DNA from 3 places in the Cobetia sp. L2A1 genome. Region 3 is predicted to be linked to each of the others. Evidence: predicted binding sites of a transcription regulator. Region 3 holds the regulator's gene; each other region holds the start of a gene.

Region 1 (2,272 bases), 1.6 Mb from region 3:
GCATGGCTTGAATCACCGCGGCGTAATCCGTGGCGAAGAATGGCTCGACCTTCATGCCGAGGGACTTTGACATGTCAGCCAGGAAGGGCTTCCACAGCGGCTGCTGGTTCTGGCTCGATTCAGTGGAAATGATGCCGAACTTGAGCGTCTCGGCGGCAGCGGCCAACTGGGCACCAGCGGCCAGACCGAGACCTACGATCAGCGGAAGGGTCAGACGACGAAAGGAAGCGAAAGCCATGGGGGAGTCTCCAAGAGGCAAGCAGTGGATCGAGCAATGGGGGAATGAAGCGCTGGTCTTGAGATGGACTGGTCCATAAAAGTGCTGGTCAACAAGTAGTGCTGGTCATGGAAGTGCTGGTTCACACCATGGCCGGTGCGACTTTTCGGGGCGCCGTGTTCTTGACTGCGCTGAGGGCAGGCGTTGTTGCCGAAGGCTCACCCGCGCGGAGTTCATCGAGCCCGGCATTTTCATAAAGTGCCTGCAGACGCTCGTCCGTCAGCTCGCCAATGGCGCCGTCGAAGTAGAGACGGCCATCTTTCAGTGCAATGGCGCGATGACAGTAGCGGCGGGCGACATCGACTTGATGCAGTGTGATGACGACGGTACGACCATCCTCGGCATGGATACGACTCAGAATCTCCATCACCTCGCGGGCGCTGCGCGGATCAAGCGAGGCGATGGGCTCATCGGCCAGGATTACCTCGGCGTCCTGCATCAACACCCGCGCGATGGCGACGCGCTGCATCTGGCCACCTGACAGGGTATTGGCCCGCTGATGGACCATTTCTTCCAGCCCGACGCGTGCCAGGCAGGCGAGGGCGCGTTGACGCTCCTCATCGGTGAAGCGGCCCAGTAGCGAGCGCAGACGCGGCATGCTGCCCAGCGTGCCGATCAGCACGTTGGTCAAGACGCTCAAGCGGCCGACCAGGTTGAATTGCTGGAAGATATAACCCGTGCGGCAACGCTCACTCCGGCGGGCACGACGCAGTCGTCCGGCACTCTGGATTTCACGTTCCATCAGTGTGACGCGCCCACCGCTGTGACGGTTGGCGCAGGTCAAGCCAACCAGGTGACGCAGCAGCGTGGACTTGCCAGACCCCGAAGGGCCGATAAGGGCCACCATCTCGCCGGGAATGACACGAAAGCTCACGTCGTCGAGCACCTGGCGGTGTTCGAAAGACTTGTTCAGGCTCTCGACAGTAATCGTGGGAATGCTCATGACGCCTCTCCTCTGGGGATGGCATCAGTGTGACGGGAGAAGATGAATGGCAGTTGTCTAGACAATGTCAGTTTGATGATGATCGTGGCTCAGCATCTGGCTGACAAAGAGATGTAGCTGATAACAATTCATTTAAAATCAATAACTTATTATTTAGCGAAACAGTAATGACATATCAGTGCCATCAAAATGCCATCTGGGGTCGTAGGTTCTTGGTCGTGTTGTCAGGTTATGGATTTAGCTGGCAGGATGAAATTGTTGCGCTTTACTCGAAGCTTCAGATCCACGGTATATCGACCCATGCACTGTCACTAATGACATCTCTCCCCATCATCGGGAGTAAGTGATGTTGATAGGTAGAGAAGGACACCTCGTTAAGTAGACGCTGATGGGGTAGCTCGTCAGTATCTAGCGAATTTTATGCTCGTTAGCTTCAGGAGGTCGCAGTGTGGCACTGACGGATGAAGGACGTGGCTTTGTCGCACGTGTGAGGAAAGGTTTGTAGCTGCTTGAGAGTGCAGAAGAGGCGCTGGAGCTTTCGGCCACGGATGACATCATCAACTTGCTTGAGCAACGTACCGATGTTGCCATTCGTATCGGAGAACTGGATGACTCCACGCTGCATGCCCAGGTGCTGGGGCGTTCGCCCTTGCACTTGGTCGCAAGCCCTGCGTACCTGATCGAGCATGGGGCGCCGTCGAGCATCTCCACCTTGCAGGCTCACCGTCTGCTGGGCTTCATGCCGCCCAGTCGCTTGAATCGTTGGCCGCTCAAGGGCGCTGCACACGGGTTTGAGGCGACACCGTTCCTACCGACAACCAGTGGAGAAGTCATGCGTCATCTGTGTCTCGCAGGCCACGGCATCGCCATGATCTCGCGTTTCATGCTCGGTGATGACCTCGAGTCCGGGGCGCTGGTGGAAGTGCTGCCCGGAGAGATTCAAAGTCCCAATGCTCGTGAGCAGGTACAGGCGGTTTACTATCGAAATAGCACGTTGTCCCCGCGTATTGGCGCGTTCCTGGACTTTATTAGCCCGCGATTAACGCTTTAAG
Region 2 (2,272 bases), 480 kb from region 3:
CGCTTAGCGCGCCATCAGGATCTGCAGTCGGGTACCGACTTTTTCAGCCTGGTCGGAGACATCACCAACCCAGTCGATAATCTTGTAGAGGAAGATCACGTCGACCGGAGGGAGGTTGGCTTCCAGAGAAAACAACGTCTGTCGAATCTCTATCTGCTGTTCGTCAGACTGCTTCTCGAGCTCATGCAGCTCGTTGATCAGCTTTTCGACCAGCACGCTCATGTTGCGTCCGAAACCAGACTCAACCAGATCTTCAAGCTCACCCAGCGCACGTCGCGCCTGGCAAACCGACTCAACCGCAGTCCGCAGATAGATACGCATGGCGGGCACCAGCGTTTCAGGAATCTGCATGCGGCGGCCCAGCATGATACCGGCGATGTCCTTGGTGACATTCGCGATGGAATCCTGGACATGGATCAGCTCGAGAAGGTCGGAACGCGACACCGGAAGAAACAGCGAGTTGGGCAGATTGAGACGTAGCTGTGTTTTCAGCTCATCGGCTTCACGCTCAAGCTTGCTGATGGTCTGACGAATGCTAGCCGCCTGATCCCAGTCGCCCTTTTCACAGGCGTCAAAGAATGTCAGCAAGTGCTTGGCGCAGTCATCGGTCTTGATGATGTGGGTGTGCAGCGCCTTGAAAGGCGAGCGCCCGAACATCGAAGAAAAAGGGTTGGTCGTTACCATAGTGGCCGTCGGCGTTAAGGATTGACGCGCGGAGTGTAGCAAAGGCTGTGAAGTGATCACATCACTTTCATCATGGCGTCACAACACCGTCTTGCTGTTGTGATTTCCGCAACATCAGCAGCAGTCAGAGAGGCGTAAGGATGACTCTGAGAAAAAATTGTCGTACATCGGCGGGACCCTCAATCACTCGCATATCGCATCTTTATCCAGTATGGCCAAGGCCTTGTTCACAGGCAGTCCATGTCATTTACCTGTCATCATATTGTCATCAAATCATGGTTTATGACGCTTCCTTGCACAGCCACCTTGGTAGAGAACGGTCGCCGTGCTTGCCTTGCCATCGGTCAGGCGCGAGCATGAGCGCCATGGGCACCTCCTGACGCTATCTCGGCATTTACACCAGCGCAGTCATCGCGCGCGGCTTCTCGAGCCGAGACCACGTCAGCCTCCCCTGTCTTCTTTTTATTGTCTGTTCGCGGAGTTCCATCATGGCCCAGGAAATTGAACTCAAGCTTGCGCTATCGCAGCCGGTTGTCGATCGCCAGTCTCTGCTGGAGACCTTATCCAGTATTCCCGAACTCACTGGCATCACGCCCAAGCGTCACTGGCTGGCCAATACCTACTTCGATACGCCCGAACATGCCATGGAGCGTGCGCGCATGGCGCTGCGGTTGCGGCGCAGTGGCAAGGATGCCGATAGCCCTACGCTGCTACGACAAACCCTGAAGACCAGCGGCGAAAGCCACGGCGGACTGCATTCACGTGGTGAGTGGGAATGGACGCTACCTGAAGGCAATACCACGCTTGATCTCGATGGCCTACGCGCACTACCGCCGCTGCAAGCGCTGAATGAGGCCTCGCGCGAACAGCTGCTCACCGCACTCTCACCGACCTTCAGCACTGATTTCGAACGCCATGCATGGCAGATCGAGATCGACGTCGCGGGGGGATGTGTCGGGGTCGAGTTGGCGCTCGACCTTGGCACCGTCAAGGTTGAAGGACGCGCGGTCTCGATTCAGGAGCTCGAGTTGGAGCTGACCGGTGGCGACTCTCTCTCTCCCGACAAGCCGTTGTCCGCCGAGACGCGTGAGGCAGTGCTGTGGACACTGGCTGACGCACTGGCCAGTCGACTGGCACTGCGTCCGGCAGACGCCAGCAAGGCTCGACGCGGCGCTGCATTGCGGGACAACGACTGGCATGAACGTACTCTGGACACGACAGATCCACGCGCCCTGCTTGCCGTCGCCATAGATGCTCTCGATGCGCATGCCGATCGCCAATCTCAGGATGGCGAGCGCTGGCTGACCCATGCGCTAGCGGCCGTCTCGGCACTGGCGTCACGATTGGCCGCCAGCCAGCACCGTGGACACATTCATGCTGTAGCACTCGTCGAAGCGCTAGAGCAAAGCCTCGGCACAGAGACCGCCTGGGCCACCTTGGCTTTCGGTCAGCACAGCCTGTCGCTGCTCGCCGCCTTGCGCGACTGATCTCGCTGAGCCAGCCTCTCGCGCTCCTTTCCACTCACTCGGGGAGGTACGCCTCTCTTATTCTTCCGCCGTGCAGACAGCACGGCGGTGACTGAAGGATT
Region 3 (2,272 bases):
TTATTTGCGGCCAACCTGATGTGGACCGTGGCCTACGACACCGCGTACGCCATGGTAGATCGTAATGATGATCTCAAAGTCGGGATCAAATCTACCGCCGTGCTGTTTGGCCGTGCCGACAAGCTGATGATCGGCCTACTGCAACTGGGCATGCTGGCGGTACTGATCGGTATTGGCCTGCATCTCGCGCTGAATATCTTCTACTGGCTAGGGCTGACGGCAGCCGCTGCTACCTTCCTGTGGCAGCAGCGCTTGATTCGCGATCGTGAGCGAGGCCCATGCTTCCAGGCCTTTCTCAATAATCACTGGTCAGGTCTGCTGATCTCCGTGGGTATCATATTGGCGACCTGGCCAGCGACCTGAGTCGCCTGCAACTTCAATGCCTCAGCACCAGATGAGCCACCTGCCTTGCAGGTGGCGCATTTCATTTTGAAAAGGATAAAAATACTCGCCAACGTGGAGTTCAGCCCTCTGGTCGCAAGCTCAGCAAGCTGCCATGCTTGCCACTGTCATCTCGTTGTCATACAAGCGGGGTGTAATCGTCATCGACCTGTCATTTTGGCGCCTGCGCCGACTGCTGCCTGGGATCTAGCGATGAGCTCCAAGACTGTACTGATTGTCGACGACGAATCTTCGATACGCGAGATGATCGCCGTCGCACTGGAAATGGCGGATTACCGCGTGCTGGAGGCCGATAACGCCCAGGACGCTCACGCCATCGTGGTTGATGACAAGCCTGACCTGCTACTGCTGGACTGGATGATGCCAGGGACCAGTGGGCTGGAACTGGCGCGGCGTCTCAAGCGTGATGAGACCACCGCCGAGATTCCCATCATCCTGTTGACCGCCAAGGGCGAGGAAGACAACAAGATTCAAGGGCTGGAAGCGGGAGCTGATGATTACATCACCAAGCCCTTCTCACCCCGGGAATTGGTAGCCCGACTCAAGGCCGTACTGCGTCGCACGACGCCCAAGGGAGTCGAAGAGGCAGTGGAAGTCGAGGGCTTGATGCTCGACCCTGCCAGCCATCGCGTCACCGCGCATGGCAGCTCTCTGGAAGTCGGCCCGACCGAGTACCGCCTGCTGCAGTTCTTCATGACCCATCAGGAGCGTGCCTACACCCGTAGTCAGCTGCTGGATCAGGTATGGGGCGGTAATGTCTATGTCGAGGAACGCACCGTGGACGTGCATATTCGCCGTCTACGCAAGGCGCTGGGCGAAAGCCATCAGCACCTGATTCAGACCGTGCGCGGCACCGGCTACCGCTTCAGCGCCCAGGCCTGAGGCGTAGATGCGCTACTGGACGAATGAGCTATGGCGACTCGGCTATCTGGTCGGTGGCTTCGGGTTGATTGGTGGTTTGCTCGGCTTCCTTGCCTGGGGGCTTACGCTAGGGTTGGCACTGTATCTTTTCGTGCACCTGCGCCATCTCAAGAGTCTCTACACCTGGCTGATCACCAATCCCCATGAAGAGCCTCCGCCGGGTGATGGCGTGTGGGGAGATCTGCTCGATCGCCTGTATCGTTACCAGAAGGGCCAGCGCAAGGCACAGGAGCGCTTGCGCAGTATCCTCAACCGTATTCAGGAATCTTCCGAGGCAATGCGTGATGGCCTGGTGATGCTGGATAACCACGGTGACATGGAGTGGTGGAACAGCGCTGCCGAGCAGCTTATCGGTCTCAAGGCCAGTCATGATCGCGGTCAGCACGTCACCAACTATCTGCGTGATCCTGCCTTCATCGACTACTTCAATCGGCTCGACTATCGCGAGCCGCTGACGCTTCAGTCACCGCTGTCAGATAACATGATCTTGCAGGTGTCCATCACGCTGTTTGGCGATAACGAACGTCTGGTAATGGCACGTGACGTGACGCGCCTCTATCAACTGGAAGAAATGCGCCGCGACTTCGTGGCGAATGTCTCTCATGAGCTGCGCACGCCGTTGACGGTGCTGGCGGGCTATCTGGAAACCTACAACGACTATGCCAGTGATCTACCGCCCCGCTGGCAGCGTGGTCTGGGGCAGATGCAGAGCCAGACAGACCGCATGCAGCACCTGGTGGAAGATTTGCTGACCCTCTCGCGACTGGAAACTGACGAGCTGACTGGCGAGGGGCATTGCCTCAACATGCCGGCTTTGCTGGAACAAATCCGTGAAGATGCAGCGGGACTCTCTCAGGGACGTCACACCTTCTCCGTGGAGGCAGAGACCACATTTTCACTCTGCGGAGAGGAGCAGGAGTTGCGCAGTGCCATCTCGAATCTGGTCTTC

Evidence for each region. Region 3 encodes PhoB, which activates phosphate uptake and scavenging genes when phosphate is short. Its sites were predicted from a motif close to TGTCATANNNNTGTCANA; they were not measured.
Region 1: a site for PhoB is predicted at 1,400-1,417, ahead of phnC (phosphonate ABC transporter ATP-binding protein). Genes of this name have one in related genera too.
Region 2: a site for PhoB is predicted at 926-943, ahead of GQR90_RS01900 (CYTH domain-containing protein). Genes of this name have one in related genera too.

What each region holds. Positions count from the first base shown of each region.
Region 1 is NZ_CP047025.1:1,495,148-1,497,419, forward strand. It holds gene phnD (phosphonate ABC transporter substrate-binding protein) at 1-238, opposite strand, end outside; gene phnC (phosphonate ABC transporter ATP-binding protein) at 360-1,220, opposite strand; gene GQR90_RS06490 (LysR substrate-binding domain-containing protein) at 1,750-2,271, shown strand.
Region 2 is NZ_CP047025.1:406,321-408,592, reverse strand. It holds gene GQR90_RS01905 (TIGR00153 family protein) at 4-684, opposite strand; gene GQR90_RS01900 (CYTH domain-containing protein) at 1,173-2,171, shown strand.
Region 3 is NZ_CP047025.1:4,048,617-4,050,888, forward strand. It holds gene ubiA (4-hydroxybenzoate octaprenyltransferase) at 1-363, shown strand, start outside; gene phoB (phosphate regulon transcriptional regulator PhoB) at 595-1,284, shown strand; gene phoR (phosphate regulon sensor histidine kinase PhoR) at 1,292-2,272, shown strand, end outside.